Regions from separate parts of the Nitratireductor sp. L15S-10 genome, predicted to be linked through region 1. Evidence: predicted binding sites of a transcription regulator. Region 1 holds the regulator's gene; each other region holds the start of a gene.
The links. Region 1 encodes PhoB, which activates phosphate uptake and scavenging genes when phosphate is short. Its sites were predicted from a motif close to TGTCATNNANCTGTCAT; they were not measured.
Positions count from the first base shown of each region.

Region 1 (10,307 bases):
GGCAAGATTTTCGCCTCAGTGCGCGCGGCAATCGCAACGATGATCCGGCCACCCAAGCTGGAGCTGGAACTCGAACTGCCCGAGACAAAGATGCTCGCCACCACCTCAAACCTGGCAGTAACCAACAATCTCTACGGTGAAGGCCAGCACCTGCCGTTCACCAACAGCCCCGACGGTGGCCAGCTCGGCATATATATCACCCATGCGCGCACACGCGCCGAAATGCTTCTCTTCTTCTTCAATATGGGTATTGGCCGCTGGCGCAAGAACGAACAGGTTGAGATCCATCAGGCGAGCGAGGTGACGGTGCGCGTCCACTCCGGAACCCAGCGCTTCAAGTGCGCCATCGATGGCGAACTGCGGCCGTTGCCGAGGGAGACACGGATCGTCCTTCATCCGAAGGCGCTGCGTGTTCTGGTGCCGAAACAGGAGAGCGACCTCTCCTGACAAAAAAACCGGCCGGGGCGAACCGGCCGGCAGAAGTCCTGGGAGGAGTTTCGTATATCAATCTGCGATAAGAGCACGCAGCATCCACAGCGCCTTTTCGTGGAAGGTAAGACGATCGGTCAGCATGTCGGCGGTGACAAGGTCACCCTTCTCGTCGGCCTTGGTACCGATCTCGCGCATCTTGCGCACAGCCTCCTCATGGTCTTCGACCAGATCCTGGACCATCTCCAGCGCCGAGCGGCCCGAGGCGCGAAGCTCAATGGATGTGTCGACACCCTTGCCACTCAGAATGGGAGCGTGATGGCCCAACGCGCGCACCCGCTCGGCGATGATGTCGGTCGCCTCGAACAGTGTATTGTACTGCTCTTCGGTCAGCACATGGATCGAATGGAACAGCGGCCCCACCACGTTCCAGTGGTAGATATGTGTCTTGATCAATAGGCGATAAGTATCGACGAGGATTTCCGAAAGGCCGGCGGAAATTTCCTTTCTGTCCGCTGCAGAAAGGCCGATATCCATCTTTTCGGCATGGGTTTTCGGTTTGAGAACTTCAGCGGCATCGCTCATGGGGTACTCCTTTGGTTGACGGGTTCTGACGAGGTATCCAGGCGGATCAGCTCGTCGGTTCATCCTGTGCGGCCGGCAGCTCTATGGCCTGCTGATCATCCAGCATCAGGCCGTAGACTTCGACGCCCCACCAGACCAGGGCAGCCAGCAGAAGGCCGCACACCAGCACCATCAGCACTGGAAAGCCTCGACGCCCCTGGCGAGCGTCCTGCGGCGGTGTCTTTCTCGGGGTCTCGGGCCTCGGGGTTTCAGGCATGATCACTGCTCCTGTTTCTGTGCCTCAATCAATGCCGAGGGCAGAAGAGGGTTCCATGAAAATGCAGGAGCCGCACTACAGCGCCCTTTAACGGTCGTCAGGGTCCTGGCCGGAATTTTCCCGATAGATCGCGTATCCAAGGACGGCCAAAGCCGGCAGCGCCACCGCACCAAGCCCTCCCGTGCGCGAAAGCACCGACGGCAACAGGGTCAGTGCTGCGGTGCCTGCAAGTACACCTGCATCGCCGATGCGGCGACGGCGCGCACGGCGGGCCTGAACCCGGCTCCACACCTTCAGACCGACAAGGACGATTATCGCCATGGTTACGAACGCAACCCCGAAACCGAGTGCAGCCTCGATCACACCCCACTGCCGCGAGGCCGCAATGAACCCGGCCAGCACCAGAAAGCCGAGGCCGAAAAGGCCGAGAAGTGCGGCCAGCGCATAAAAGCCGGTCGTGACTTTCATACGCTTGAACACACCCGAAAACTCTCCGGCTGCGAGTGAAGCCAAAAGCCTTGCCATCATGGCGAAGGCCTAGCGGCGGGTAGCGAGAGCGATGAGAAATCCGGCCCCCACAGCCAGCGCAAGCGAGGTGAAGGGGCGCTCACGCACCGTGCGGACCAATTCCTGCTCCAGCTCCTGCGTGCTGTCCTTCACGCTGTTCAGCGCTGCCTCGCCCTGCCCGCGCAACTGCTCGATCCGCTCTCCGGCCGCCTTACGCGCTGCCTCGCCGGATTGACCACCCATGTCTTTAAGATGGCTGACCAGCTGCGCCATGTCGGTGCGCAATTGCTGAATATCCTTTTCCAGATCGCCGGTCGTTACCGCATCGTCTTTCTGGGTTCGGGCGGTTTTCGCGGTGGTCGTTGCCATATGCAGTCTCCCATGGTTCGGCCATGTTTGGGGCCATGTTTCGTGCAAGTTTTGCTCACAGCCCAACGCGAAACATCCCACGAAGTTCCCTCCGCCAAGGAACCATTTGCCCACCAGCACGCTTTTCACTGGAAACGTCGGCGGATAACTGGATGGATCACAAGTCTTTGGACACCTCGCGCAAACGCTCGCACATCATGACCCTCGAGATGGCGCTGACTTACGGCGCGCAGAGTTCTGTTCTGCTTCTGGGTCTGCTGGCGCTGATCATCGCGCTGCACTTTGGGCGTTTCCTGCTGGCACCGATATCGCTCGCGGTCTTCATTGGCTTGATGCTCGGGCCCATTGCCACCCGCCTGGAGCGGATGGGGGTCTGGCCAGCCGTCTCGGCTGTAGCTGTGGTTCTGATTTTCATTGGCCTCGTGGGCGGCTTCCTGACAGCGATCGCGGCCCCGCTGACGGCCTGGGCCGACCGCCTGCCCCAGATATGGAACGAATTGCAGTTGCAGCTCTCGAGTCTGAGACAGCCTCTTGGCACCATCAAGGATTTGCAGGAACAGATTCGTTCCGTCACCGGCGGCTCCAGCGTGACGGTCGCCGTGAAGGAAGACACCACCGTGGAGAACGTCGCGGTTCTTGCGCCGTCGCTGCTGGCGCAATTGCTTATCTTCTTTGCGAGCCTTTATTTCTTCGTGGCCACACGGCACGAAACGCGGGCGGCTATTTTGCACCTTTGTTTCAACCGTCGTTTGCGCTGGCGGGTCGCGCACATTTTTCGGGATGTCGAAAATGCCGTCTCGGATTATCTTCTGTCGATTACCATCATCAATATCGGTCTGGGCATCGCTGTAAGCATCGCCCTTTGGCTGCTCGGCGTCCCTTCACCGGCGCTATGGGGAGCGATGGCGACATTGCTCAATTTCGTGATCTATATCGGCCCTGCGGTCATGGCCTGCGTCCTGCTCGCAGTGGGCCTTGCCACCTTCGACACCTTGACGGCGAGTTTTCTGCCGCCTCTAACCTATCTGGCGTTAAACGCGACAGAGGCACAGTTCGTCACGCCGACCGTTATCGGTCGGCGAATGACGCTCAACCCGTTTATCGTTTTCCTTGCAATAGCTTTCTGGCTTTGGATGTGGGGGCCTATCGGCGGTTTCATCGCCATCCCCGCATTGCTGACACTTTATGCAATAGCCGGCAACATCATCCCGGGCATCGAACCTCCCACGCCCGCCAAACCGCGTGCATCGACACGTTCGCCTGAACCGAAACCACCTATAGAAAAGGCCGCTTCGCCGCTTTCTCGGCCGTCCAGTCCGCCAGTTCGGCCAAGGCCTCCGGATTGAGTATCCGGCAGCCACCATCCTCCCATTTCAAAAGACCCCGCTCCGCGAGGCGCGCAATGGTTTTGTTGGTGTGGACAAGAGACAGGCCGAGCGTATCAGCCACATGCTGCTGCGTGAGCGACACCGTGCCGTTCCTGGTCAGACCACTTTGCCGGCTTCGCTCAAGGATGAACATCAGGAGATAGGCGACTTTTTCCAATGCTGTGCGACGACCAACCGTGAGAAGGTTGTCATCCAGCATGCATTCCTCACGCGAGGCGATCCAGGTGATGTCATAGGCAAGTTCAGGAAACTCCCGGTAGAGGGAAAAAAGCTCGGCTTTCTCAAACACGCACAAAACCATGTTTGAGAGCGCCTCGACCGAGTGCTTCATCTCGCCCAGCAGGCTGCCCTGCAGACCGACAAGATCGCCGGGCATTACGTAATTGACGATTTGCCGGCGGCCATCTTCAAGCAGTTTGTATCGAAAGCCCCATCCGGAAAGAACGGTGTAAAGGTGCGGGTTGTGTGCGCCCTCCACCAACACGGTCGCGCCTTTCTTGACCGCCAGGTCACCTTTTTTGAAGCGGCCGATAAATTCCAGTTCACACTCGTCGAAATCCCGAAAAAGCTCGAGTTTCCGCAAGGGGCACTTTTCACACGGTAGACTGGCGTGAACGCGTTCTTGTTCTTTTGTCACAGCTTGCCTCGATCCGCGGATCCGGAAGCATGTCCGCCGATCCCCTCGGCTTCTTTGGTACCATGTCTTTTTTTAATGACAAGTCAGTCAACTAATGAGATTTCAGGAGAAAATTTCTCTGGTTTCGGAAGGATGCCCATTTGAAAAAAACCCTCGATGGGGCCCGAGTGCTGCTGGTCGAAGACGAAGCCCTGATTGCCATGAACATCGAAGAGCTCTGCAAGGAACATGGCGCAGAGGACGTGGTGACCGTAACTTCGTTTAACGCGCTGAAGCCAGACGTGCTTGAAACCGGGCGGATTTCAACAGCCATTCTCGACATCAGGATATCCGACAACTGGACAAACGACTTCGCCCACCTGCTGCAAAGCCGGCGAATTCCATTTATTTTCGCCACGGGCTACGCCGCCAGCCATCAGGTCTTTGAGCCCTTTAACGGCATTACCATCGTCGAAAAACCGTACAAGGACAGCGACCTGATCCAGGCGTTGGCGCAGGCGATTGGCTCTTCGAATGAAAGCGGTTCCCGCTCGGATTAAGCGGTAAAGACGGAGTTTGTTATCTGGGCCGAGATCGCATCCGGGCCGAAGTCGTTCTCGCCCGTGATCTTGAGGATCTCCTGCAGACGCGTGCGGGCACGACTGACCCGGCTCTTGATCGTACCCACCGCGCAATCACAGATTTCCGCCGCCTCTTCATAGGAAAAGCCTGAGGCGCCAATCAGAATGATTGCCTCGCGCTGATCCTCGGGCAGTTGCTCCAGCGCCCGGCGGAAATCCTTGAGATCCACGGAGCCCTCCTGAGCCGGATGGACAGACAGACGCCCTGTAATGGCGCCGTCGCTATCCTCCACCTCTCGCTTCCGCTTTCGCATCTGGGAATAGAATTCGTTGCGAAGGATCGTAAAGAGCCACGCTTTCAGATTGGTGCCCGGCTGGTAGCTGGCCTGCTTGTCCCAGGCTTTGACGAGCGCCTCCTGAACGAGATCATCGGCCCGGTCGGCGTTCTTTGAAAGTGAGACCGCAAACGCGCGCAGGCTAGGTACGGTGGCCAGAAGATCGTCACGAAAGCCAGGATATACACTCATCGATATCAATCCTTGTTCCCGGCGGTCTTGGCACTGCTCTTCTGTTCCAGCTGGTTGAGAAGATCGCTGAACCGGTCCGGAATGTCTTCCGTTATCAAATCATCGTAATACTGCCTGAGCTTGCGCCCGATCTCGGAGTTTGCGCCAAGAGGATCGCTATCCTTTCCGCGCTTGTCCGGGCCCCGATGGGTGTTGGGTTTGCCGTAATTCATGCCCTGTCTTCGTCCATATAGTCTGTCTCCCAATGAAGCGGGCGCAATTGAATTGGCCCGCGCCACCACTCTTCCATAGCAGGCAAAACGCCGCCGAGCAGAAAACGTTCCCTCCTTATGGAACATTTTCCCGCAACACGCGTTTTCACCATCATAAATATGCATTGTTCCCATTGCCACATTACGAGGGAGACCTGAAATCCATGACTTTGTCAGCGCGTATCGCACCGCATCTTCCATATCTGCGGCGCTTTTCCAGAGCCGTGTCTGGCTCGCAAACGAGCGGTGACGCCCTGGTGGCCGCGGCGCTTGAAGCGCTGATCGCCGACACAAGCATTTTCCCCGAAGCATCAACGGACAAGATCGCGCTTTTCAGGCTTTTCACATCGCTTTTCGAAACGCTCGATGTGCCGATCCCCGAAAGTGCACCGACGTCCGCATGGGAACAACGCGCTTCCAGAAATCTGTCGTCGCTCGCCCCCCGCCCACGACAGGCGTTCCTTCTGGTGGCCGTCGAGAACTTCCGACCGGAAGAAGCGGCGGAAATTCTGGAAACCGATATGAACGGCATCAACGCGATGTTGCACGAGGCCAGCGAGGAGATATCCCGCCAGGTGGCCACCGACATCCTGATTATCGAGGACGAGCCGCTGATTGCCATGGATATCGAGGAGATGGTTGAAAGTCTCGGTCATCGCGTCGTCGGCAATGCCCGCACCCACAAGCAAGCCGTCGAGATGTTTGCAAAAACGCAGCCGAAAATGGTCCTCGCAGACATCCAGCTTGCAGACGGGAGTTCGGGCCTTGACGCAGTGAACGAGATTCTCGAAGGGGCCACCGTCCCCGTGATCTTCATCACCGCCTTCCCGGAACGATTGCTGACAGGTGAGCGCCCTGAGCCGACCTTCCTCGTCACGAAACCGTTCAGCCCGGAAATGGTCAAGGCGCTAATCAGCCAGGCGCTTTTCTTCGACCACCAGGCTCGCGCGGCCGCCTGAGGCATCAGAAGCACCGGCTTCATGAGAAAGGCCGCCTTCGGGCGGCCTTTTTTGTTTGCCGGTTTTCTTTCTCCGGGAACCAATCATCGTGGATGGACGTTTAACAGCCATAACTAAACGGAGAGACAGAATGCTTTACTGGGCACTTATATTCCTCGTCGTCGCACTCATCGCCGGCGCCCTTGGTTTTGGCGGTATTGCAGGCGCTTCCGCGGGGATCGCACAGATCCTGTTCTACATCTTTCTCGCCCTTCTCGCGATTTCCCTGATAATGGGGCTGCTGAGAGGGCGTGGTTAAACAAGTACGAAAGACGTAAACGAATGCGGCATCCGACGATGCGGACCATCCATGGCTTCCGCGTCGGGCAGACAGTGAAAGGAGAACGCCATGGAACATATCGCTGCGCTTCTTCTGGTTGTCGGCTGCTCCGGCAACATGGCTGAATGCCGCGAACTTCCCGCCCCCGCTCCGGTCTATGAAACGTTCGAGGAGTGCGAGGCGGAGAAGCCCATCTCCATGCGTGAGCTTGAAGGCGAGGCCCCGCGGGTGATGGCAACGTGCGTCTTTGTCGATCCAGCGCTCGTCTATGATGACGCGGTGCTGGAATGGGACATCACCAAAGACGGAAAGCTGACAGCCTCGCTGGAGCCGGCCACAAGCTTCGCCGTTGCTCAGAACCAGCATGCTCGCCAGAAGAATACCTTCACCGAGTAATCACACTACGGCTTGAACAAATAACCCCGGCATTTGCGCCGGGGTTATTTCCAGGATTTTCGACAGGAAGTCGAGATAAGCGGAAGTCACGCCTCTCGAATGGCGTAGCCAGCTCCGCGAATGGTGCGAATCACATCGGGGAGCCGCCCCTGATTCACGGCTTTGCGCAATCGGCCCACATGAACGTCGACAGTACGCTCGTCGATGTAGATCGTCTCCCCCCAGACATTGTCGAGCAACTGGCTGCGCGAGAAGACACGGCCGGGATGCTGCATCATGAATTCGAGAAGTCGAAATTCGGTCGGGCCCAGCCGGATTTCATTCTTGCGCCGATAGACGCGATGCGATTCCCGATCGAGCACGATATCGCCTACAGAGAGAACCGTTGAGAGAACCTCAGGTTTGGCTCTGCGCAAAAGGGCGCGCACACGCGCCACGAACTCCGGCGTCGAAAATGGCTTGACCAGATAGTCGTCGGCACCGGTGGAAAGCCCCCGAACGCGGTCGCTTTCCTCGCCGCGCGCTGTGAGCATGATGATGGGAAGTCGTTCGGTTTCAGGCCGCATGCGCAGCCGGCGGCACAGTTCGATGCCTGATACAGCCGGAACCATCCAGTCCAGCACTAGCAGGTCCGGGACATTTTCCTGCAACCGCACTTCAGCTTCATCGCCGCGTGAGATCATCTCGACCTGATAACCCTCGGCTTCCAGATTGTATTTCAGCAGGACGCAAAGCGGTTCGTCGTCTTCAACGACCATGACCTTGGGGGCAATCATGGAAGGCATTCTCCTAAAGTATTGCTACGGCCGATCAGGCATCCGCATCGACCGTCATCTGTGTTTCATCAAGCTTCGGCCGCTGGACCGGAAGCTGTTCCCCCGTCACCACATAATAGGCATTCTCGGCGATATTCGTCACGTGATCGCCGATGCGTTCCAGATTCTTCGCGCAGAAGAGAAGATGCGTACAGGATGTAATGTTGCGCGGATCTTCCATCATATAGGTGAGCAATTCCCGGAACACCGACGTGTACTGAATGTCGATTTTCTCATCGTCGTCACGCAACTGGATCAATGCTTCGGGCTCGCGCTTCACATAGTGCTCGACCACAGCGTTGACCTGTTGCAGCACCAGGCCCGCCATAGCATCTATGGAATGAGCAAGTGTGCGCGGCGTCGCGCTCTGGCCGACCGCACTGACACGCTTGGCGATATTCTTCGCAAGGTCGCCGATACGCTCCAGATCGGCGGCCATGCGAATGGCACCGACAACGCTGCGCAGATCCTGTGCCATTGGCTGGCGCTTGGCGATCAGCGTGATGGCGCGCTCGTCGAGGTCGCGCTGCTTGGCGTCCATGATCGTGTCATCGGAGATGACGCGCTGCGCCAGTGCGGTATCGGAATGAAGAAGGGCACTGGTGGAGGCGCGGGTCATCGCACCGGAGAGATCGCCCATGTCGCGAATGAGGCGGTCGATCTCACCGAGTTCCTCATCGAAGGAGCTGACTGTGTGCTCGCCCATGATCTGGTTCCTTATCTGTGCGTCAGCCGAAGCGACCAGTGATGTAATCCTGAGTGCGCTTGTCATCCGGATTGGTGAACATCTTGTCCGTCGGCCCCTCCTCGACAAGGTTGCCCAGATGGAACATGGCCGTGCGTTGCGAGACGCGCGCCGCCTGCTGCATCGAGTGCGTCACGATGACGATCGTGTAGTTCTCGCGCAATTCGTCGATCAGCTCTTCCACCTTCGCGGTGGCGATGGGGTCGAGCGCCGAACACGGTTCGTCCATGAGGATGACTTCCGGCGACACCGCAATGGCGCGCGCGATGCACAAACGCTGCTGCTGGCCGCCGGAGAGGCCCGTGCCGGGTTCATGCAGGCGATCTTTCACCTCGTTGAAAAGCCCCGCCTTCTGCAGGCTGGATTCGACCACTTCATCCAGCGCGCTCTTTGAGGAGACCAGACCGTGGATACGCGGCCCGTAGGCGATGTTCTCGTAGATCGACTTCGGGAACGGGTTGGGCTTCTGAAAGACCATTCCCACGCGGGCGCGCAGCTCAACCACGTCGACCTTCGGGTCGTAGATGTCCTGCCCGTCAAGCGTGATCTCGCCTTCCACCCGACAGATGTCGATCGTGTCGTTCATACGGTTGAGGCAGCGCAGGAAGGTGGACTTGCCACAGCCTGAAGGACCGATCAAAGCCGTTACCTGCTTCTGCCTGACATCAAGATCGACATCGAAGAGCGCCTGCTTTTCGCCGTAGAAGACCCGGACCTTTGATCCGCGCATCTTCACGGGCAACTCTTCCGTCCTGTTCTGCACCGCTTCTTCCACTGCCGCATCCGTTAACATGTTCATTTCTCCTACTCCGTTACCAGCGGCGTTCGAAACGCTTGCGCAACACGACCGCAACGGCGTTCATCAAAATCAGGAAGCCCAAAAGGATCAGGATAGCCGCGGACGTCTTCTGCTGGAAGGCAGGCTCCGGGAAATCCGCCCACATGAAAATCTGGACCGGCAGAACCGTGGCCGGCGATGTGAAGCCGCCTGGAATATCCACGATGAAGGCGACCATGCCGATCATGAGGAGTGGAGCGGTCTCACCGAGAGCCTGCGCCATACCGATGATGGTGCCCGTCAGAATGCCCGGCATCGCGAGCGGCAGAACGTGATGGAACACCGTCTGGATCTTCGAGGCACCGACACCGAGCGCCGCCTCACGGATCGAGGGCGGCACTGCACGCAACGCTGCCCGTGACGCGATGATGATCGTCGGCAGGGTCATCAATGCCAGAACCATGCCGCCAACCAGCGGCGCCGACCGCGGCAGGTTGAACCAGTTCAGAAACACGGCGAGACCAAGCAAACCAAAGACGATGGACGGAACGGCCGCCAGATTGTTGATGTTCACCTCGATAAAGCCGGTCAGGCGGTTCTTCGGCGCGAACTCTTCCAGATAAATGGCGGCGGCAACGCCGATGGGAAAGGACAGCGCCAGTGTGACAAGCATCGTCAGAGCGGAGCCGACAACCGCGCCCCAGATGCCTGCCATTTCTGCTTCACGGCTTGCACCGCCGAAGAAGAACTGTGTGTTCCAGGCACTTGCCGTGCGTCCGTCAGCTT
Region 1 covers NZ_CP120674.1:682,740-693,046, reverse strand. The annotation lists gene P2W41_RS03370 (diacylglycerol/lipid kinase family protein) at 1-447, shown strand, start outside; gene P2W41_RS03365 (Dps family protein) at 505-1,014, opposite strand; gene P2W41_RS03360 (hypothetical protein) at 1,061-1,270, opposite strand; gene P2W41_RS03355 (hypothetical protein) at 1,358-1,783, opposite strand; gene P2W41_RS03350 (YqjD family protein) at 1,808-2,146, opposite strand; gene P2W41_RS03345 (AI-2E family transporter) at 2,299-3,492, shown strand; gene P2W41_RS03340 (Crp/Fnr family transcriptional regulator) at 3,422-4,171, opposite strand; gene P2W41_RS03335 (response regulator) at 4,312-4,710, shown strand; gene P2W41_RS03330 (sigma-70 family RNA polymerase sigma factor) at 4,707-5,258, opposite strand; gene P2W41_RS03325 (NepR family anti-sigma factor) at 5,264-5,470, opposite strand; gene P2W41_RS03320 (response regulator) at 5,674-6,468, shown strand; gene P2W41_RS03315 (DUF1328 domain-containing protein) at 6,599-6,766, shown strand; gene P2W41_RS03310 (hypothetical protein) at 6,857-7,183, shown strand; gene phoB (phosphate regulon transcriptional regulator PhoB) at 7,270-7,956, opposite strand; gene phoU (phosphate signaling complex protein PhoU) at 7,994-8,704, opposite strand; gene pstB (phosphate ABC transporter ATP-binding protein PstB) at 8,727-9,542, opposite strand; gene pstA (phosphate ABC transporter permease PstA) at 9,556-10,307, opposite strand, start outside.

Region 2 (10,307 bases), 1.4 Mb from region 1:
TCGAGGATCCCAAGTTCGATGTTGACGAGTGCCGGCAGCGCGATCTGACCTTCGCTGCGCCGCTCAAGGTGACGTTGCGCCTGATCGTCTTTGATGTCGATGAGGACACCGGCGCCAAGTCAATCAAGGACATCAAGGAGCAGGACGTCTATATGGGCGATATGCCGCTCATGACGTCCAATGGCACCTTTATCGTCAATGGCACCGAGCGCGTTATCGTCTCGCAGATGCACCGTTCGCCGGGTGTGTTCTTCGACCACGACAAAGGCAAGTCGCATTCGTCGGGCAAGCTTCTGTTTGCCGCGCGTGTGATCCCGTATCGCGGTTCCTGGCTCGACATCGAGTTTGATGCCAAGGACATTGTCCATGCGCGCATCGACCGCCGCCGCAAACTGCCAGCGACGTCGCTTCTGATGGCGCTTGGCATGGATGCTGAAGAGATCCTGTCCACCTTCTACGATCAGCTCACCTATGTGCGCGATGGTGACAATTGGCGTGTTCCCTACTCGGTTGATCGGTTCAAGGGTCTGAAAGCCACGACGGACCTGATCGACGCCGACAGCGGCGAGGTTGTCGTTGAGGCTGGCAAAAAGATCACGGCGCGTCAGGCAAAGCAGCTCGCCGAGAAGGGCCTGAAGGCCATTCGTGCGACGGAAGACGACCTGCTGGGCAATTATCTGGCGGAAGACATCGTCAATCCGGAAACGGGCGAGATTTTCCTCGAGGCCGGTGACGAGATCGATGAGAAGACGCTGAAGGTTCTGCTCGAGACGGGCGCGACCGAAGTGCATTTTCTCGACATCGACCACGTTAATGTTGGCGGCTACATCCGCAACACGCTTGCTGCCGACAAGAACGAGTCCCGCCAGGATGCGCTGTTCGACATCTATCGTGTCATGCGTCCGGGCGAGCCGCCCACGCTCGAAACGGCGGAAGCGATGTTCCATTCGCTGTTCTTCGATGCCGAGCGCTACGACCTTTCGGCCGTTGGCCGCGTCAAGATGAACATGCGTCTCGAACTGGACGCGGAAGACACCGTGCGCGTTCTGCGCAAGGAAGACATCGTTGCCGTGGTCAAGACGCTTGTCGAGCTGCGCGATGGCAAGGGCGAGATCGACGACATCGACAATCTCGGCAACCGCCGTGTGCGTTCCGTCGGCGAGCTGATGGAAAACCAGTACCGTGTCGGCCTCCTGCGCATGGAGCGTGCGATCAAGGAGCGTATGTCCTCGATCGAGATAGACACGGTGATGCCGCAGGACCTGATCAACGCCAAGCCGGCTGCTGCCGCCGTGCGCGAGTTCTTCGGTTCCTCGCAGCTCTCGCAGTTCATGGACCAGACCAACCCGCTGTCAGAGATCACCCACAAGCGTCGTCTTTCGGCACTTGGACCGGGCGGTCTGACGCGTGAGCGTGCTGGCTTTGAGGTGCGCGACGTGCACCCGACCCACTATGGCCGTATCTGCCCGATTGAGACGCCGGAAGGCCCGAATATCGGTCTGATCAACTCGCTCGCCACATTCGCCCGCGTCAACAAATACGGTTTCATCGAGAGCCCGTATCGCAAGATTGTCGACGGCAAGGTGACCCAGGACGTTGTCTACCTGTCCGCAATGGAAGAGGCCAAGCACTACGTTGCTCAGGCCAACGCTTCCATCGGCGAGGATGGCAGCTTCACGGATGAGTTCGTTATCTGCCGCCATGCCGGCGAAGTGATGATGGCACCGCGTGAGAATGTCGACCTGATGGACGTGTCGCCGAAACAGCTTGTGTCGGTTGCGGCAGCACTCATCCCGTTCCTGGAAAACGACGACGCCAACCGCGCTCTCATGGGTTCGAACATGCAGCGTCAGGCCGTGCCTCTGGTGCGTGCCGAGGCGCCGTTCGTCGGCACCGGCATGGAGCCGATCGTTGCGCGCGATTCCGGTGCTGCGATTGCTGCCCGCCGGACCGGTGTCGTCGATCAGGTGGATGCGACCCGTATCGTTATCCGTGCGACGGAAGACGTGGACGCATCGCGTTCGGGCGTTGACATCTACCGCCTGATGAAGTTCCAGCGTTCGAACCAGAACACCTGCGTCAACCAGCGTCCGCTGGTGCGCGTGGGCGACCGGGTCAACAAGGGCGATATCATCGCGGACGGTCCTTCTACGGATCTGGGCGATCTCGCACTTGGCCGGAACGTGCTCGTCGCGTTCATGCCCTGGAACGGCTACAACTACGAGGATTCCATCCTCCTGTCCGAGCGTATCGTTCGCGATGACGTCTTCACTTCCATTCACATCGAGGAATTCGAGGTGATGGCGCGTGATACGAAGCTTGGACCGGAAGAAATCACGCGTGACATTCCGAACGTTTCGGAAGAAGCGCTGAAGAACCTCGACGAAGCCGGCATCACCTATATCGGTGCCGAAGTTCAGCCGGGCGACATTCTGGTTGGCAAGATCACACCGAAGGGCGAAAGCCCGATGACGCCGGAAGAAAAGCTATTGCGCGCCATCTTCGGTGAGAAGGCTTCGGATGTTCGCGACACGTCCATGCGCATGCCACCCGGCACGTACGGAACGGTCGTCGAGGTGCGCGTCTTCAACCGTCACGGCGTCGAGAAGGACGAGCGTGCGATGGCCATCGAGCGCGAGGAAATCGAACGCCTTGCCAAGGACCGCGACGACGAGCAGTCGATTCTGGATCGCAACGTCTATGCGCGTCTCGCCGAAATGCTCGAGGGCAAGCAGGCGATCGCTGGGCCGAAAGGCTTCAAGAAGGGGGCGACCCTTTCCGCCGAGGTTCTGGACGAGTATCCGCGTTCGCAGTGGTGGCAGTTTGCTGTCGAGGACGAGAAGCTTCAGGAAGCTCTCGAAGCCATGCGTGCCCAGTATGACGAGTCGAAGAAGGCGCTTGAACAGCGCTTCATGGACAAGGTCGAAAAGGTGCAGCGCGGCGACGAGATGCCGCCCGGCGTCATGAAGATGGTCAAGGTCTTCGTTGCCGTGAAGCGCAAGATGCAGCCCGGCGACAAGATGGCTGGCCGTCACGGTAACAAGGGTGTGGTTTCGCGCATCGTGCCGGTCGAGGATATGCCGTTTCTTGAAGATGGCCAGCATGTGGATATCGTGCTCAACCCACTGGGTGTGCCGAGCCGCATGAACGTCGGCCAGATTCTGGAGACCCATCTGGGCTGGGCGTGTGCCGGCATGGGGCAGCAGATCGGAGATCTGATCGACAGTTATAAGGAGAGCGGAGACATCAAGCCGCTGCGCCAGACGATCGAGTCGATCATTCCGGACAACGACCGTAACGAGCCGGTACGTCAGTACGACGATGAGAGCATTGTTCGCCTTGGCGAGCAGATGCGTCGCGGCGTGTCCATCGCAACGCCTGTCTTCGACGGCGCGCATGAGGCTGACGTCAACATCATGCTGGAACAGGCAGGCATGCAGACGAGCGGGCAGGTGACACTTTACGACGGGCGTACGGGTGAGCCGTTCGATCGTCAGGTCACTGTCGGCTACATCTACATGCTGAAGCTGCACCACCTGGTGGACGACAAGATCCACGCCCGTTCGATTGGACCGTATTCGCTCGTGACCCAGCAGCCGCTGGGCGGTAAGGCGCAGTTCGGCGGACAGCGTTTCGGTGAGATGGAGGTCTGGGCGCTGGAAGCTTATGGCGCTGCCTACACGCTGCAGGAAATGCTGACCGTGAAGTCGGATGACGTGGCGGGCCGTACCAAGGTTTATGAAGCCATCGTGCGCGGCGACGATACGTTCGAGGCGGGCATTCCGGAGAGCTTCAATGTTCTCGTCAAGGAAATGCGCTCTCTTGGTCTCAATGTGGAGCTCGAAAACTCCCGCATTGACACCGGCGAGACAGAGCAACTGCCCGACGCTGCGGAATAAGCGTTATCGCGTGTCGCGGGGTACACTCTCGCGACACGCAATCGTCGTTCGCAAGGCAGCTTAGCGGCCAAGCATTTGAACCGGTGGGACACGCGGCGGCAGTCTTCACCGAAGTTTAAAAGGGACAAGGCGTCCCGAAAAGGAGATCGGCATGAACCAAGAGGTCATGAATCTTTTCAACCCTCAGGCGCCGGCACAGACTTTCGACTCGATCAGGATTTCTCTGGCTAGCCCCGAGAAAATTCTGTCCTGGTCGTATGGCGAGATCAAAAAGCCCGAGACCATCAACTATCGTACGTTCAAGCCTGAGCGTGACGGTCTCTTCTGCGCGCGCATCTTCGGTCCCATCAAGGACTATGAGTGCCTCTGCGGCAAGTACAAGCGCATGAAGTACAAGGGCGTCATCTGCGAGAAGTGCGGCGTGGAAGTCACGCTGTCACGTGTTCGTCGCGAGCGTATGGGCCATATCGAGCTGGCAGCACCTGTCGCTCATATCTGGTTTCTGAAGTCGCTGCCTTCGCGCATCGGCACGCTGCTCGACATGACCCTGAAGGACATCGAGCGCGTTCTCTATTTCGAGAACTACATCGTGACCGAACCGGGGCTGACGGCGCTCAAGGAAAACCAGCTCCTTTCCGAAGAAGAGTATCTGATTGCGGTTGACGAGTATGGCGAGGACCAGTTCACCGCCATGATCGGTGCCGAGGCTATTCATCACCTTCTGGAATCGATGGACCTCGACAAGATCGCCGGTGATCTGCGTTCGGAGCTCGCATCCACAACATCCGAGCTGAAGCAGAAGAAGCTTCTGAAGCGTCTCAAGGTGGTCGAGAACTTCCTCGAGTCCGGTAATCGCCCTGAGTGGATGATCATGAAGATCGTCCCGGTCATTCCGCCGGATCTGCGTCCACTGGTGCCGCTGGATGGCGGCCGCTTCGCGACCTCCGATCTCAACGACCTTTATCGTCGTGTGATCAACCGAAACAACCGTCTGAAGCGCCTTATCGAGCTGCGCGCGCCGGGCATCATCATTCGCAACGAGAAGCGCATGCTTCAGGAGGCCGTCGACGCACTGTTCGACAACGGTCGCCGTGGGCGCGTTATCACCGGTGCCAACAAGCGTCCGCTGAAGTCGCTCTCCGACATGTTGAAGGGCAAGCAGGGCCGGTTCCGTCAGAACCTGCTCGGCAAGCGCGTCGATTACTCTGGCCGTTCGGTGATCGTGACCGGACCCGAGCTCAAGCTGCACCAGTGCGGCCTGCCGAAGAAGATGGCGCTTGAGCTCTTCAAGCCGTTTATCTATGCGCGTCTTGATGCAAAAGGCTACTCGTCCACCGTCAAGCAGGCGAAGAAGCTGGTCGAGAAGGAAAAGCCAGAGGTGTGGGATATCCTCGATGAGGTTATCCGCGAGCATCCCGTTCTTCTGAACCGCGCGCCGACGCTGCACCGTCTGGGCATCCAGGCGTTCGAGCCCGTGCTGATCGAAGGCAAGGCGATCCAGCTTCACCCGCTGGTCTGCACGGCATTCAACGCCGACTTCGACGGTGATCAGATGGCTGTTCACGTGCCGCTTTCGCTGGAAGCCCAGCTTGAAGCGCGTGTGCTCATGATGTCGACCAACAACATCCTGCACCCGGCCTCCGGCGCACCGATCATCGTGCCGTCGCAGGACATGGTTCTCGGACTCTACTATCTGTCCATCATGAACCAGAACGAGCCGGGTGAGGGCATGGTCTTTGCCGACATGGGCGAACTGCACCATGCTCTGGAGAACAAGGTCGTCACGCTGCACACCAAGATCAAGGGGCGGTTTAAGACCGTCGATGCGGATGGCAATCCCGTCTCGCAGATCCATGAGACGACGCCCGGACGCATGATTGTTGGCGAGCTTCTGCCGAAGAACCACAACGTGCCCTTCGACATCTGCAATCAGGAACTGACCAAGAAGAACATCTCCAAGATGATCGACACGGTCTATCGTCACTGCGGTCAGAAAGAGACAGTCATCTTCTGTGACCGCGTGATGCAGCTCGGCTTTAGCCATGCCTGCCGCGCAGGTATTTCCTTCGGCAAGGACGACATGGTCATTCCGGACACCAAGGAAAAGCTGGTGGCCGAGACCGAGGCGCTCGCCAAGGAATATGAGCAGCAGTACAATGACGGCCTGATCACGCAGGGCGAGAAGTACAACAAGGTCGTCGACGCCTGGGCCAAGTGCTCGGAGAAGGTCGCCGACGAGATGATGAAGCGCATCAAGGCAGTCGAGTTCAATGAAGACGGCCGCCAGAAGCCGATGAACTCGGTTTACATGATGTCGCACTCCGGTGCCCGCGGTTCGCCGGCGCAGATGCGTCAGCTTGCCGGTATGCGTGGCCTCATGGCCCGACCGGATGGCTCCATCATCGAGACGCCGATCATCTCGAACTTCAAGGAAGGCCTGACCGTGATGGAGTACTTCAACTCCACCCACGGCGCCCGTAAGGGTCTGGCCGACACTGCCTTGAAGACAGCAAACTCGGGCTACCTGACTCGTCGTCTCGTCGATGTTGCACAGGACTGCATTGTCACCGTGCCTGATTGCGGCACCGAGAAGGGCCTGACCATGCAGCCCATCGTGGACGCAGGGCAGGTGGTTGCCTCCATCGGTCAGCGTGTCCTTGGCCGTACGGCTCTCGACGACATCATCAATCCGGCTACCGATGAAGTCATCGTTTCGGCAGGGCGCCTGATCGATGAACGCGATGTTGAAGCGATCGAGAAAGCGGGCATCCAGACGGTGCGTATCCGCTCCGCGCTTACCTGTGAGGTTCGCAGCGGCGTATGTGCGGTTTGTTATGGGCGCGATCTGGCGCGCGGCACGCCGGTCAACATCGGTGAGGCGGTCGGCGTTATTGCGGCCCAGTCCATCGGCGAACCGGGCACCCAGCTCACCATGCGTACCTTCCACATGGGCGGAACGGCGCAGGTGGTTGACCAGTCGTTCCTGGAGGCGTCCTTTGAGGGCACCGTCAAGATCCGCAACCGCAATGTGGTGCGCAACTCTGAAGGCGATCTCATCGTGATGGGCCGCAACATGGCGGTTCTGATCCTTGACGAGAACGGCGAGGAGCGTGCAAGCCACCGCCTTACCTACGGTTCGCGGCTCTTCATCGACGAGGGCGACAAGGTCAAGCGCGGTCAGCGCATCGCCGAGTGGGATCCTTACACCCGTCCGATGCTCACCGAAGTGGAAGGCACCGTGGCGTTCGAGGATCTGGTGGATGGCGTTTCCGTTCAGGAAACAGCCGATGAGTCGACCGGTATCACCAAGCGCGAGGTCATCGATTGGCGGTCGACGCCGCGCGGTGCGGACCTGAAGCCGGCGCTGACGGTGCTCGATTCCAAGGGCAAGGTGGCAAAGCTCGCCCGTGGTGGCGATGCACGCTTCCTTATGTCGGTTGAAACGGTTCTGTCCGTTGAGCCGGGCTCCAAGGTCAAGCCGGGCGACGTGATTGCCCGTATTCCGACCGAGAGCGCGCGCACCAAGGACATTACCGGTGGTCTGCCGCGTGTGGCAGAGCTGTTCGAGGCGCGTCGTCCGAAGGATCACGCCATCATTGCCGAGATCGATGGCACGATCCGTTTCGGTAGGGACTACAAGAACAAGCGCCGTATCGTCATCGAGCCGCATGACTCGACACTGGAGCCCGCGGAATATCTCATTCCCAAGGGCAAGCCGTTCCATCTCCAGGATGGTGACCAGATCGAAAAGGGCGATTTCATCCTCGACGGTAATCCGGCACCGCATGACATTCTGGCGATCAAGGGCGTGGAGGCTCTGGCTTCTTACCTGGTCAACGAAATCCAGGAGGTCTATCGTTTGCAGGGCGTGTTGATCAACGACAAGCACATCGAGGTGATCGTTCGCCAGATGCTGCAGAAGGTCGAGATTACGACACAGGGCGATTCGACCTATATTCCGGGCGACCATGTTGACTCGGTCGAGTTCGAGGAGATCAACGAGCGCCTGGTGGAAGAGGGCAAGAAGCCAGCCGAAGGTCAGCCGGTTCTGCTCGGCATCACCAAGGCATCTCTGCAGACGCCGTCCTTCATTTCCGCGGCCTCCTTCCAGGAGACCACCCGCGTGCTGACCGAGGCGGCTGTAGCCGGCAAGATCGACACGCTGCAGGGCCTGAAGGAAAACGTCATCGTGGGTCGCCTTATCCCGGCCGGTACGGGTGGCGCCATGAGCCAGGTTCGCCGCATCGCACGTTCGCGCGACGATCTGATCCTGGACGAGCGACGCAAGAGCTCCGGTGCCGAAATAGCCGATCCTATGATCGCCGACATGACGACGAGCCCCGCCGAGTAATCGGCAGCGCTCATCTCAAAAATGCAAAGCCGGGCCCTGTGCCCGGCTTTTCTTTGGTCGATCCACCGGCGTTGTCGCGTGCCTGTTACCCAACCGGATCATGAGACCCCCGGGCGCCCCTTTCGCCCGGTTTATGGAGAAGATCTCATGTTCAGGAAGCTAGTTTTCGCTGCAACAATGTCCATTTTGGCGCAGTCTCTCGCCCACGCAGACGCCGTGATAAAGCCAGCCTTTCTCGGCGAAATCGTCCTTCCCAGCGGCCTCATGATTTCCGGCATCGAATTCGGTGGCATATCGGGTCTCGATTACGATGCGGAGACGGAGGTGTTTTATGCGATTTCTGATGACCGGTCGGAGAAAGCACCGGCGCGTTTCTATCGGCTGAAGCTTCTGATCGAGGAAGACGGCGTGAAGGGGGCGGACATTATCTCGAGCCATGTGCTCCAGGGAGAGGATGGCGCGCCGTTCGCACCCAAGACCATCGATCCGGAAGCGATCCGCTTCGACGGTACGCGGCAGAGCGTGTTCTGGTCGAGCGAGCGCGACGCCGCGGGCAATCCGGCGCTCTACGAAGCCAGAGCGGACGGCGCGTTCAAGCGCAGCTTTACGATCCCTGGAGCATACCTGCCGGATGCTGCCGGTGAACGCGGCATCCGCAACAATCTGGCATTTGAAGGGCTGGCGCTTTCCGTCGACGGAAAGACTGCCTGGGTGGCGACCGAAAATGCGCTTGCACAGGACGGGCCAAAGGCGACGCCTGAAGCGGGAAGCCTGTCGCGCATCCTGGGTTTTGACGTGGAAAGCGGGGAACCGGTCGCCGAGTATGTCTACGAAACCGGCCCGATCCACCGGAAGTCGGACACGGAGCCCTACTACAACGACAACGGCCTGACGGAGATCCTGGAGATCGACGCCGGCCGGTTTCTTGCGGTCGAGCGTTCCTTTGCGCTGGGGGCAGGTAACGAAATCAATCTTTATCTTGTGGAGACGGCGGGTGCGAGCGACATTCTCGGCGCAGAAAGAATTGCCGACCTTGATGTTGACGTTGCGACACTCAGGAAGACGCATGTCCTGACGATCGGCGAAGGGGATTTCGGTCTCGACGTGGACAATATCGAAGCGATCACCGAGGGGCCGGAGGTTGGCGGCAAACAGACCCTCGTGATGGCCTCCGACAACAACTTCAATCCCAACGGACAGTTCACGCAGTTTGTCGTGTTTACGCTGGAGCCGGGGCTAAACTGAAATAAAGCTTTGCCTGCCGAAAAGGCCCGGGCATGAGCCGGGCCTTTTCGGGTGCTGCTTCAACGCGGCAACTGCTTTCCTACGCCTTTGGCTGTCATGCGATCACACCCGACTGCAAGCACCTAAATTGGTTCGTCAAACGTAACGATCGCGATTTCGCCTTCAAGCGCCCCCTGCCAGGCTGAGAGATGTGGCTCCTCGTCGGGCTCGCCTTCCATGTCACCGATGCGATCAAGCTCAGCTTCCGCATAGCCTTCGCGAGCGAGGGCTTCCAGCGCGAGTCGCACCGCGGTATCGTCATCGGGAGCAAGCAGCATGATGTGAACGCCTTCGCTTTCCTCGCCCTTCTCGCGCCAGACACGACCGGTGATGATGGTGACTGCCCGCTCTTCAGATTCGTCCATAGTCTTTCCTGATTCTTGCAGGGCAGCGTGGGCCCCGGTTGCGAGCCTGTTTTTCGCACGGAGCCTGTTAGAATGACAGAGGCATGGTGTGGTTTCGCTTCGAAAACCGGCCTGATGGAGCAATAATCTGTCGTCGTGACAAGCAAGTGCTTCAATGCACGTCTGTGCGCCAGATATTTGGGCGGGTGGGGTTGACGGTTAACCGACATGCGAGTAATACCCGCTTCGTCCGAGCCGATGTGAGGCTTTTTCTTTCGGGGCGACGCGCCCTGGATCAGGTCTCAAACAGGGTTCGTTTTTGCGAGCGACAGAATTTGCGGCGCATGAAGCGGAAACGCTTCCTCTGCTGTATGTCCGGGCAAGACCGTTGATGCGGTTTGCAGCCCGGATTTATGCATGAACGCAGAC
Region 2 covers NZ_CP120674.1:2,035,053-2,045,359, forward strand. The annotation lists gene rpoB (DNA-directed RNA polymerase subunit beta) at 1-3,899, shown strand, start outside; gene rpoC (DNA-directed RNA polymerase subunit beta') at 4,051-8,250, shown strand; gene P2W41_RS09725 (esterase-like activity of phytase family protein) at 8,398-9,495, shown strand; gene P2W41_RS09730 (transcriptional regulator) at 9,618-9,899, opposite strand.
Region 2: the regulator PhoB is predicted to act here: its motif matches at 8,323-8,339, upstream of P2W41_RS09725 (esterase-like activity of phytase family protein).

Region 3 (10,307 bases), 860 kb from region 1:
CGGTCCGGTCCGATCAGTCCGCGCCGAGCGCGATCGCGGTCTTGTTCTCGAAATCGCATTTGAGGGGCTTAATCGCTCAACGCGACACAAGTCAGGCGTGGCGATGCGCTTTCCGCGGATTTCCCGTCTGCGCTGGGACAAGCCGGCAGCGGAAGCGGACCGGCTTGAAACCCTGACCTCAATGCTCGATAGCTAGGTCATTGCGTCGCAATGGCCGCGCGGATGGAGAAGACGTCAAGCGCATGACCCTCGCCGGTGGCATCCGGAATAATGGTGATCGTTCCACCGCTGCCGGGCGATTGATTGGGCAATTCGACCTCGAAGAGATAGTCTGAACGCGTGGGCCCGACCACGTAGCGGGTGCGGCCGCAACCGCCAAGGGCGCCAAAGTTGCAGGAGAGCGAAAGTTGCGTCTCCTCCCCGTCCTGCGCTCTCGCCTCGATGCTGAAAATGGCGTTGCGTCCGGCGAGCGTCTCCAGAACGCCGCGCCCGACATCAAAGGAAATCCCTGCCCCACCGGACGTGCTGACCTTGAGAAAAACCTGATCATCGTTGCGCATCACGTCAATGTTGCCGCCATCCGGCGCCGAAACGGTGGTCGGGTCGCTCGGGTCAAAGATCGTGATCCATTCGCCCTCCGCGCGGCTCCCGCGGGGCCCGGAGGATGGCGTTTCGTCTTCAGCCGAAAAATTGTCCTCCTCCAGGGAAAGCGGCGGATTGCGCACGCTGGTGTCCCTTTCATCGCTGGACATCAGAATCCCACTGGACATGGTCCACCAGAGCCCCATGCCAAGAAATGCCACGACTGTCGCGACCAGAAAGAGCATGGCGTAAGAACGCCGTTGCCGTGGCAAGGCGGCTCGGATACGGCGCTTTGCCTCTTCCGGTGAGGGCTCGTCCGACAAGCCGCCGCGGTCACGCGGGTCGATCTGTGGAGCGAATCCCTCGTTTTTCTGCTTGGGGCGTGGCACGCCGCGCGCCTCAGGTTCAACTTGTGGCGAGGGAGCCTGCCGCTCTCGCGGCGCAGGCTTTGAAACCGGAGGGACCCTGTCTTTAGGTGCGGCGGGAACAAATTCGGTCTCGATCTCGGTGATCGTTGTCTTCAGGTTCTCGCGCCTGGCAAGTTTTGCTTCCTCGGAAAGATCGTCGCGCGCTTCGAGCGTGCGCTCAAGCGCAGCGAAGGCAGAACGATACACCTTTTCACGAAAGGGCCGTTTGCTAGCGTCGCCCTTTTCGAACGCCTTTCTTATCGCATTTTCTATCGCGTCCAAGGCTGGCTGCCCTCTTTGCCTGTCTTTGTCACATGGTTAACCGTTGGTGAGTATGCAATCAACGGTCATAACAAGGTGTGAACAATCGGCTATTCGCGCCCTGATGAGGGGTAGCCTGGTTTTTCTCCACCCTAACCACGCCCGAGGAGTTCAGAATGCGGGATTTCGCCCTGGAGGTTCACTTTTCGCGCTGGGAGTTCAATGCCCGGCATCACATGACAGCTTCCGATATGGAGAGCATGACGCTGGGCGAACTGACGCAGATGGCCGGGCCTTCCGCGCGCGAAGAGCTCGACAGGCTGTGGCTCGGCTACACGGAAACCTGGGGTGCGCCGGACCTGCGCGAGGCCATTGCTGCCACCTATCACGGTCTTTCCGCGCGCGACGTCCTTTGCTTCGCCGGTGCCGAAGAAGGCATTTATGCGGCCATGCGGGTGATGCTCTCGCCCGATGATCACGCCATCGTTTCTGTTCCAAACTACCAGGCTGCAGAAACCGTGCCGCTCGGGCTGTGCGCTGTGACCGGCGTTCCGCTTCTGGAAAACGACAACTGGCGGCTCGATCTGGATGCGTTGCGTGCCGCAATCCGCCCCAACACCAAACTCATCTCGGTCAACCTGCCCAACAATCCGACCGGCGCGCTGATGCCCCAGGATGATTTCGCCGCGCTCGTTGCGCTCTGTCGCGAGCACGATCTCTACCTGTTCAGCGACGAGGTCTATCGGCTGCTAGAAAGCGATGAAAACAAGCGCCTGCCGCAGGCCGCCGAAGCCTATGAAAAGGGCATTTCCCTCAATGTCATGTCCAAGGCCTATGGTCTGCCGGGCCTGCGGATCGGCTGGATCGCTTGCCGCGACACGGCGCTTTTGCAGAAGCTCGAGCGCTACAAGCATTACCTGTCCATCTGCAACTCTGCCCCGAGCGAGCGGCTGGCGGTGATGGCGCTTTCAGTGCGCGACCGCATTCTTACGCGGAACCGCTCGCTGATCGCGGAGAACCTGGAGAAAATGGACGCATTCTTTGCCGAATACCCGGATCTCTTCGACTGGAAGCGCCCGGATGGCGGCTGTGTTGCCTATCCGCGCTATAACGGGCGGGATGGGGTCGAACGGTTCTGTCACGATCTCGTGGAACAGGCAGGTGTTCTTTTGTTGCCCGCCTCGGTCTATCGCTCGGAACTGATGGAGACCCCAGCAGGGCGCTTTCGCATCGGCTTTGGGCGCAAGGGGATTGATGCCGGGCTTGCCGCGATGCGAGACTTTCTCGGGCGGCGGCACAACGACATTAAACCCGGTTGAAACAAGAAGCGCGCAAAATGTGGCGATGGAGGTTTTCAACCGGGACCAAGATGCTGTAAAAGTTTTGACGTTTACGAATACGTCAATTTAGGGGAAATCACATGGCGCTTCCGGCCGTTTTCGACACCTTGCGTTTGCCCGTCGTCGGCGCGCCTTTGTTCATCATCTCGCATCCGCCTCTGGTGACCGCACAATGCAAAGCCGGGATTGTGGGCTCCTTTCCAGCACTCAATGCGCGCCCCAAAGAGCAACTTGACGAATGGATATCGCAGATCAAGGAGGAACTGGCCGCGCATGATGCGCAAAATCCGGACCGGCCAGCTGCACCTTTTGCCGTCAACCAGATCGTCCATCGTTCCAATGATCGGCTGGAGCATGACCTGAGGGTCTGCGTGGACCACAAGGTGCCGATCGTCATCACCTCGCTCGGGGCTGTAGAGGAGGTGAACCAGGCCGTCCATTCCTATGGTGGCATCGTGCTGCACGACATCATTCACGATCGCCATGCGCGAAAGGCTGTCGAGAAGGGCGCGGACGGGCTCATCGCCGTGGCCACGGGGGCCGGCGGACATGCCGGTACGCTTTCCCCGTTTGCTCTCGTTCAGGAAATCCGGCAATGGTTCGAGGGGCCGCTGCTTCTGTCAGGGGCCATCGCCAATGGCGGCGCGGTGCTGGCGGCCGAGGCAATGGGAGCGGATCTTGCCTATATCGGTTCACCCTTCATCGCCACTCAGGAGGCGCGCGCCACCGACGATTACAAGGAAATGATCGTTTCCTCGCGTGCTGCCGACATCGTCTATTCAAACCTCTTCACGGGCGTGCACGGCAACTATCTGAAGGGCTCCATCGTCAAGGCCGGCATGGACCCCAACAATCTGCCGGAAGCCGACCCCTCCAAGATGAATTTCGCCAGCGCCGATGCAAAGGCCTGGCGGGATATCTGGGGGAGCGGTCAGGGCATTGGCGCAGTGAACGAGATTGCGAGCACGGGCGCTCTGGTGGATCGTCTTGCGACCGAATATGCCAGAGCGAAGGATCGGGTCTGCGCGCCGCGCTGACCCTTCCGCACTTCACCGCACTTCACCCCGGCAGGCCCTCCAGCCGGGGAATTTCGCTCAATCCTTCGTCCCAGTCGGCACGACTGGACATGCAGATATGTGCGGTCGGAGGTGTTGAAACCGGTGTATCAAGACACCCTGCGGGAACGATAACCATCGCCCCGCCTGCTTCCGATCTCGGTAAAGCCGAGCCACAGGTCTGACAAAAGCTCCTCCGGTGCCGCGCCCCCGGCACACGGTAGCTTGCTATACTCTCTTCCCCCGAAAGCCAGGTAATCTCTGCCTCGCTCGAAAACAGATTGGCCGCATGGGCCGAGCCAGACCCCTTGCGGCAGCGCGAACAGTGGCAGAGATAAAACCGCTCGAACGCACCTGAGATTTCATATCTTACCGTCCCGCACAGACAAGCGCCGGAATGCTTCGTACCCATTGATCATCTCCTCAAAGATGACGCCTCTTAGCACATCCCGGGAGAAGACACATCGCCACGACGCAACCCTGCGCGCGGCAGCAATGTGGACTGTCAAGAAACCGTCATCCAGTCGACATGCAGGTTTCATCCACACCCATTAGGCGAATGAGCAACAAGGGCGAAAAGCCTGCGGGAGAGCCGCAACAAGGCGCTTAACGGGATAAGCAAATGCTTGAAATTCGACAGGTCACCCGACGCTTCGGTCCGAACACGGCTGTGCGCGATGTGGAACTGGAAATCGAACAGGGCCAGATGGTCGGTGTCATCGGCCGTTCCGGTGCCGGAAAATCGACGCTTCTGCGCATGATCAACCGGCTGATCGATCCTTCGGAAGGCTCGATCTTCTTCCACGGCAAGGAAGTCTCCGCGCTTCGTGGGGCGGAGCTGCGCCGCTGGCAGCGCGACTGTGCGATGATCTTTCAGCAGTTCAACCTTGTGCCGCGCCTCGACGTGCTGACCAATGTCCTGCTTGGGCGGCTCAACCACCGCTCCACCGTTCTGAACCTGATGAACATGTTCACCCGAGAAGAGCGCATCCGCGCCATCGCCGCACTGGAGCGCCTCGACATTGCGCAGACTGCCCTGCAGCGCGCAGGCACGCTTTCCGGCGGCCAGCAACAGCGCGTCGCGATTGCCCGTGCGCTCATGCAGGAGCCGAAGGTGATCCTCGCCGACGAGCCGATCGCCTCGCTCGATCCGCTCAACGCCAAGGTGGTGATGGATTCACTCTCTGACATCAATGCTCGCGAAGGCATCACGGTCATCACCAATCTGCACACGCTCGACACGGCACGCGCCTATTGCAATCGCATCATTGGCATGGCGAAGGGCGAAGTGGTGTTCGACGGCCCACCGGAAGCGCTGACGGGCGACGCCGTGCGCACGATCTATGGTGGTGAGGAAGGTGCGGAGCTTTCGGAAGCCATCACCTCCACCAGCATCAATGTTCCGGCTCCCCAGCCAGCGAAAAAATCGACGGGTCAGGCCCAACCGGCACTCGCCGTCGTCTGACCCACGGGATCGCCTGGCCCGCGTAACGGGCCGTTCTGCCTGAAAACCCGCCGGCGGCAAGAGCCGGCATCCAAACGGAGAGACGTCATGTTCAAGAAAGCTCTTATGGGCGCCGTCGCGCTCACTGCATTGATGGTAGGCGGCGCACAGGCCGAAGACCTGAAGGAATTCCGCATCGGCATTCTCGGCGGCGAAAACGAAGCCGACCGCCTGCGCAATTTTGCCTGCATTTCCGAGAAACTTCCCGAGGTAATCGGCGTCGAGAAGGTTTCACTCTTTCCTGCGGCTGACTATGACGGCGTGATCCAGGGGCTTCTTGGCGGCACCCTCGACTATGCCGAACTCGGTGCTTCCGCCTATGCAAAAGTCTATCTGGAAAACGCCGAGGCCGTGGAGCCTATCCTGACGACGGTCCAGACCGATGGCTCCACCGGCTATCATTCAGTCATGGTGGCCCGCAAGGATTCCGGCATCACCTCGCTGGAAGACATGAAGGGGAAGAAGCTCGGCTTTGCCGACCCCGATTCCACCTCCGGCTACCTCGTGCCTGCCGTAACGCTCCCCAAGGCCATCGGCGCTTCGGTTGAAGAATTCTTTGGCGAGACCGGATTCGGCGGCGGCCACGAAAACCTCGTTCTCGAAGTGGTGAAGGGTACCTTTGATGCCGGCACCACCTGGGCTTCCGGTGTTGGGGAATTCTCCGACGGCTATACCTCCGGCAATCTGCACAAGATGGTCGAGAAGGGCATTCTCGACATGGACGATCTGGTGGAACTGTGGAAATCGCCGCTGATCCCGAACGGCCCCGTTGTCGTGCGCACCTCCATGGACGCCGACATGAAATCCAAGTTCAAGACCTTCATGATGGAGCTCCCGGAGACGGATCCCGAGTGTTTCTCCGCCATCCAGGGCGGCGACTACAAGGGCTACACCGAAGTGACGCCGGCATTCTACGAGCCGATCATCGACGCCCGTCGCTCCAAGATCGGTTCCTGATCCCTTTCCCGTAATCTGACGCGCCGCCGGCCCCGCCGGCGGCGTTGTTGCACAGGCGTGCCAGACATGACAGCAACGACCCATTCCCCGCTTCTTTCCGAAGCCGGCGAGGCCGTGGAGCGCCATTGGCGCGAACTGGCCGGACGCCGGCGGCTCTATACCATTGGCGGCATCGTGTTCATGGTTCTCGCCATGAGCGGTTCGCTCTGGTTTGCGAATGAATCGAACGCCGGCAAATTTTTCGACCGGCTTCCCTACCTGTTCGATTTCGTAGGCCAGATGCTGCCGCGCGATGGGTGGGAAATATGGCGCGCCTTGTTCGACCTGCCATCGCCCTATGACGATGGGAGCCTCAAATACAATTATCCCGAAGGGCGGGTTTATTTCACCGAGACCTTTTATCTGCCCGAGTATTTCTACAAGATGCTGGAGACCATCAACATTGCACTGGTTTCCACGCTGATCGGTTTCGGCCTGGGCTTTGTGCTGTGCTTCCTCGCTGCATCGAACCTGACCACGCGACGCTGGCTGCGTTTCTTCGTACGCCGCTTCATGGAAGTGCTGCGCGCTTTCCCCGAGATCGTGATCGCCGGCTTCTTTCTCGCCATCCTCTCGCTCGGCGCAGTCCCCGCGATCATCGCGGTCTCCATCCACACGATTGGCGCACTCGGCAAGATGTTCTTCGAAGTAGTCGAGAACGCCGATATGAAGGCTGAAGAAGGCCTGCGCGCTGCCGGCGCAAACTGGGTGGAGCGGGTGTGGTTCGCAATCGTTCCACAGGTCATGCCGAACTTTCTGAGCTACGCTCTTCTGCGGTTTGAGATCAACGTGCGCGCCTCCACGATCATCGGCGCGGTAGGCGGCGGCGGCATCGGCGAGGCGCTGCGCCTCTCGATCAGCCGCACACATGAGGCAAAGACGCTCGCCATCATCCTTCTCCTGTTCTGCACCATCGTCGCTGTCGACCAGTTTTCGGCCTGGCTGCGCGGTCGCCTTGTCGGCAAGCAGGCATTTGAATTCGGCCGGGGAGCCTGATCATGACCGAAACCGAAGCCAACGCCATTGCCGCGCGCCATGCGGACGTGTTTCATCGGCCAGTGATGGAGCGCCTGCGGGGCTTGCTCATCATCTGCGCAGTCGCGCTCTACATGGTCTTTGCCTGGTGGCTCTTTGCCGTGGGGCAGGTCGTCTCCAACGGCAACTGGGATATTGCAGGCAGCTATCTGGCCGATTGGGTTTCGTATGAAATCCGCCCTGACATCGAGTATGACGGCGATGCGCTGGAGATTTCTTTCCCCCGCTTCTCACCGCTGGGGGACAATCCGAAACCTGACTGGCTGGCAACGGAAACAGCAATTGTCGAACGCCGTCGCGCAGTGACCACTCAAGCCACAGACACCGGCAGCGGCCAAACCAGTGGCGCAGGTTTTCTCGGTGCGCTCGACACGAAGCCGGCTGCGAAAGATGATGGTGGTTTCCTCGGTGCCATGCCTTCTCCCTCCGCGCCAACCGAAGCACCGACCGCAAAACCCGCACCGGCGGAGCCGATGGTAACCCGGGAGGAAGCCATTGTGAGCGCCGATATTTCCTTCGGTGGTGACACGCATATACGCGTTCAGCCAGGCTTCGTGACTGTCGCGTACAATGGTGAGGTACTGGAACTCGATATAGAAGAGAGGGAAGCCGTTCATGCGCGCGGTCCCCTGCCCGACTGGGCCAGCCAGCGCGCGCCCGGTGCCAAGGTGATCGTACGCTTCGGCTTTGCCGGCCGTGCGGAAATCGAGGATGATGAAGTCAAGGTGCGCCGTCGTTTTCTCGGCTGGGAAAACTTCTTCTTCGACACGCGTTCGCCCTATTGGGGCATGTCGACGAGCGAAGTTCTGGGGACGATCTTTTTCGGTGAGCGCATTGAGGAAGGGTGCTCCAATCTGGCCATCGCCTGGGACAACATCGTCAACAATGCCGACTGGCAGCATGGCGATGTCTGGCTGAAACTACTGCAAACAATCGTAATGGCATTTGCCGGCACTGTGTTTGCTTCGCTTCTGGCCTTTCCGCTGGCTTTTGCGGCCGCGCGCAACATCATGCCCAATCGCTTCGTCAACCATCTTCTGAAGCGCTCTTTCGATTTTCTACGCTCGGTGGACATGCTGATCTGGGCGCTGTTCTTCACCCGGGCGTTCGGGCCGGGACCGCTTGCCGGCATTTCGGCGATCTTCTTCACCGACACCGGCACCTTCGGCAAGCTTTACTCGGAAGCGCTCGAGAACATCGATGACAAGCAGCGGGAGGGCGTGCGCTCCGTCGGCGCCTCGCCGTCATCCGTGCAACGCTTCGGCGTCGTGCCCCAGGTCCTTCCCGTTTTTTTGAGCCAGTCCCTCTATTTCTGGGAGTCCAACACGCGCTCTGCCACCATCATCGGCGCAGTGGGTGCAGGCGGCATCGGCCTCAAACTCTGGGAGGCCATGCGGACCAATCAGGACTGGGAAAACGTTGCATATATGGTCATCCTGATCCTGCTGGTGGTTTTCATCTTCGACAACATCTCCAACGCGCTGCGTCAGCGTCTCATCGGCAGGCAATGAGGTGGATGATGACGCGACGGAATTTGGCTGATAGCTTCTGTGGTCCTTTCGAGGGATTCGTTAACCTGTCACACAAATCGCCTATTGCACCGCAATCGGCGAGGAAAAGCTCATGCGCTACGCAATCTACTTCACACCCGAACAGGATGACCCGCTAACGCGGGCCGCCGCCCGTTGGTTGGGACGCGATGCCTTTACCGGCGCATCGCTCACGCCGGTGGATGCCGGGCCCTTTTCGGCGGCGGAGATCTCGTTTCACACGGCTGCGGCACGCCGCTACGGATTTCATGCGACGCTCAAGGCCCCGTTCCGGCTAGCCGAGGGCCAGAGCGAGCAGGCGCTGATCCAGGCGCTGGCAAAGTTCTGCGCACAGATGGAGCCGGTAACGATCCCGCGCGCGGTGGTGCGCAGGCTGGACGGCTTTTTCGCGCTTGTTCCCGAAGAGCGCTCCGAACGGCTGGACGCGTTGGCCGGCAGTATCGTGGAGAGCTTTGAAGCGTTTCGCGCTCCGCTGACCGCCGGGGAGCTTGAACGGCGTAATCCGGAAAACCTCACGCCGGCGCAGCTCAAGAATCTGCACAAATGGGGCTACCCCTATGTGTTCGAGGAATTTCGCTTCCACATGACCCTGACCGGACGCGTGCCCCAGGAAGAGGCTCCGCGCATGGAACGCGCCATCGATGCCTTCTTCGGGCCGCTTTTGTCGGAACCATTGGAAATCGGCTCGCTGGCTCTGTTCATCGAGTCGGAGCCGGGTGCGCCGTTCCAGGTGAAATCCTTCCAGACGCTTGGCTGGAACAAGACAAGAAAGACCGCCTGATAATGACGAACGAACTGGTCCTGAAAAACGCCCGCATCGTGCTGCCGGATGAAGTGATCGAAGGCAGCATTTCGATACGCGACGGGCGCATCACCGACATTGCCGCCGGCAATGCCTCTAGCGGTGAAGATATGGAGGGCGATTACGTCCTGCCGGGCCTTGTAGAATTGCACACGGATCATCTGGAGCGTCACTATGCGCCGCGTCCGAAAGTGCGCTGGAACCCGATCGCCTCGGTGCTGGCGCATGACGCGCAGATTGCCGCTTCCGGCATCACCACCGTGTTCGACGCGCTGCGGATCGGCCTTGATGAAGACAGCAATCTTGGCGCGCCGGAAATGCGCGAGCTCGGCCACGCGATCGAGAACAGCGTGGAAGCCGGTCGGTTACGCGCCGACCACTTCCTGCATCTGCGATGCGAGGTCTCCGCGCCCGATTGCCTGGAAGGGTTCGAACTATTCAGGAATGACAGCCGGGTGAAGCTCGCGTCGCTGATGGACCACTCCCCTGGCCAGCGCCAGTTCACCAGCATCGAGACCTACAAGGTCTACTACATGAACAAGACCGGCATGACGGAAGAGGATTTCCGCCAGTTCTGTGAAAAGCGCGTCACCCAGTCGCAGACCTATTCGAACAGGCATCGCAACGCCATTGCCGACATCTGTCGGGAAAAGGGCATCATTCTGGCAAGTCATGACGACGCCACGATGGAGCATGTGAACGAAGCTGCAACGCAGGGCGTACGTGTCGCCGAGTTCCCGACCACGCAGGAAGCTGCCAGGGCTTCCCGAGAGGC
Region 3 covers NZ_CP120674.1:3,597,017-3,607,323, forward strand. The annotation lists gene P2W41_RS17105 (cisplatin damage response ATP-dependent DNA ligase) at 1-196, shown strand, start outside; gene P2W41_RS17110 (hypothetical protein) at 198-1,196, opposite strand; gene P2W41_RS17115 (aminotransferase class I/II-fold pyridoxal phosphate-dependent enzyme) at 1,427-2,569, shown strand; gene P2W41_RS17120 (NAD(P)H-dependent flavin oxidoreductase) at 2,671-3,627, shown strand; gene P2W41_RS17125 (GFA family protein) at 3,650-4,057, opposite strand; gene phnC (phosphonate ABC transporter ATP-binding protein) at 4,268-5,110, shown strand; gene phnD (phosphonate ABC transporter substrate-binding protein) at 5,198-6,106, shown strand; gene phnE (phosphonate ABC transporter, permease protein PhnE) at 6,173-7,141, shown strand; gene phnE (phosphonate ABC transporter, permease protein PhnE) at 7,144-8,691, shown strand; gene P2W41_RS17150 (DUF1045 domain-containing protein) at 8,804-9,511, shown strand; gene P2W41_RS17155 (alpha-D-ribose 1-methylphosphonate 5-triphosphate diphosphatase) at 9,514-10,307, shown strand, end outside.
Region 3: the regulator PhoB is predicted to act here: its motif matches at 4,149-4,165, upstream of phnC (phosphonate ABC transporter ATP-binding protein).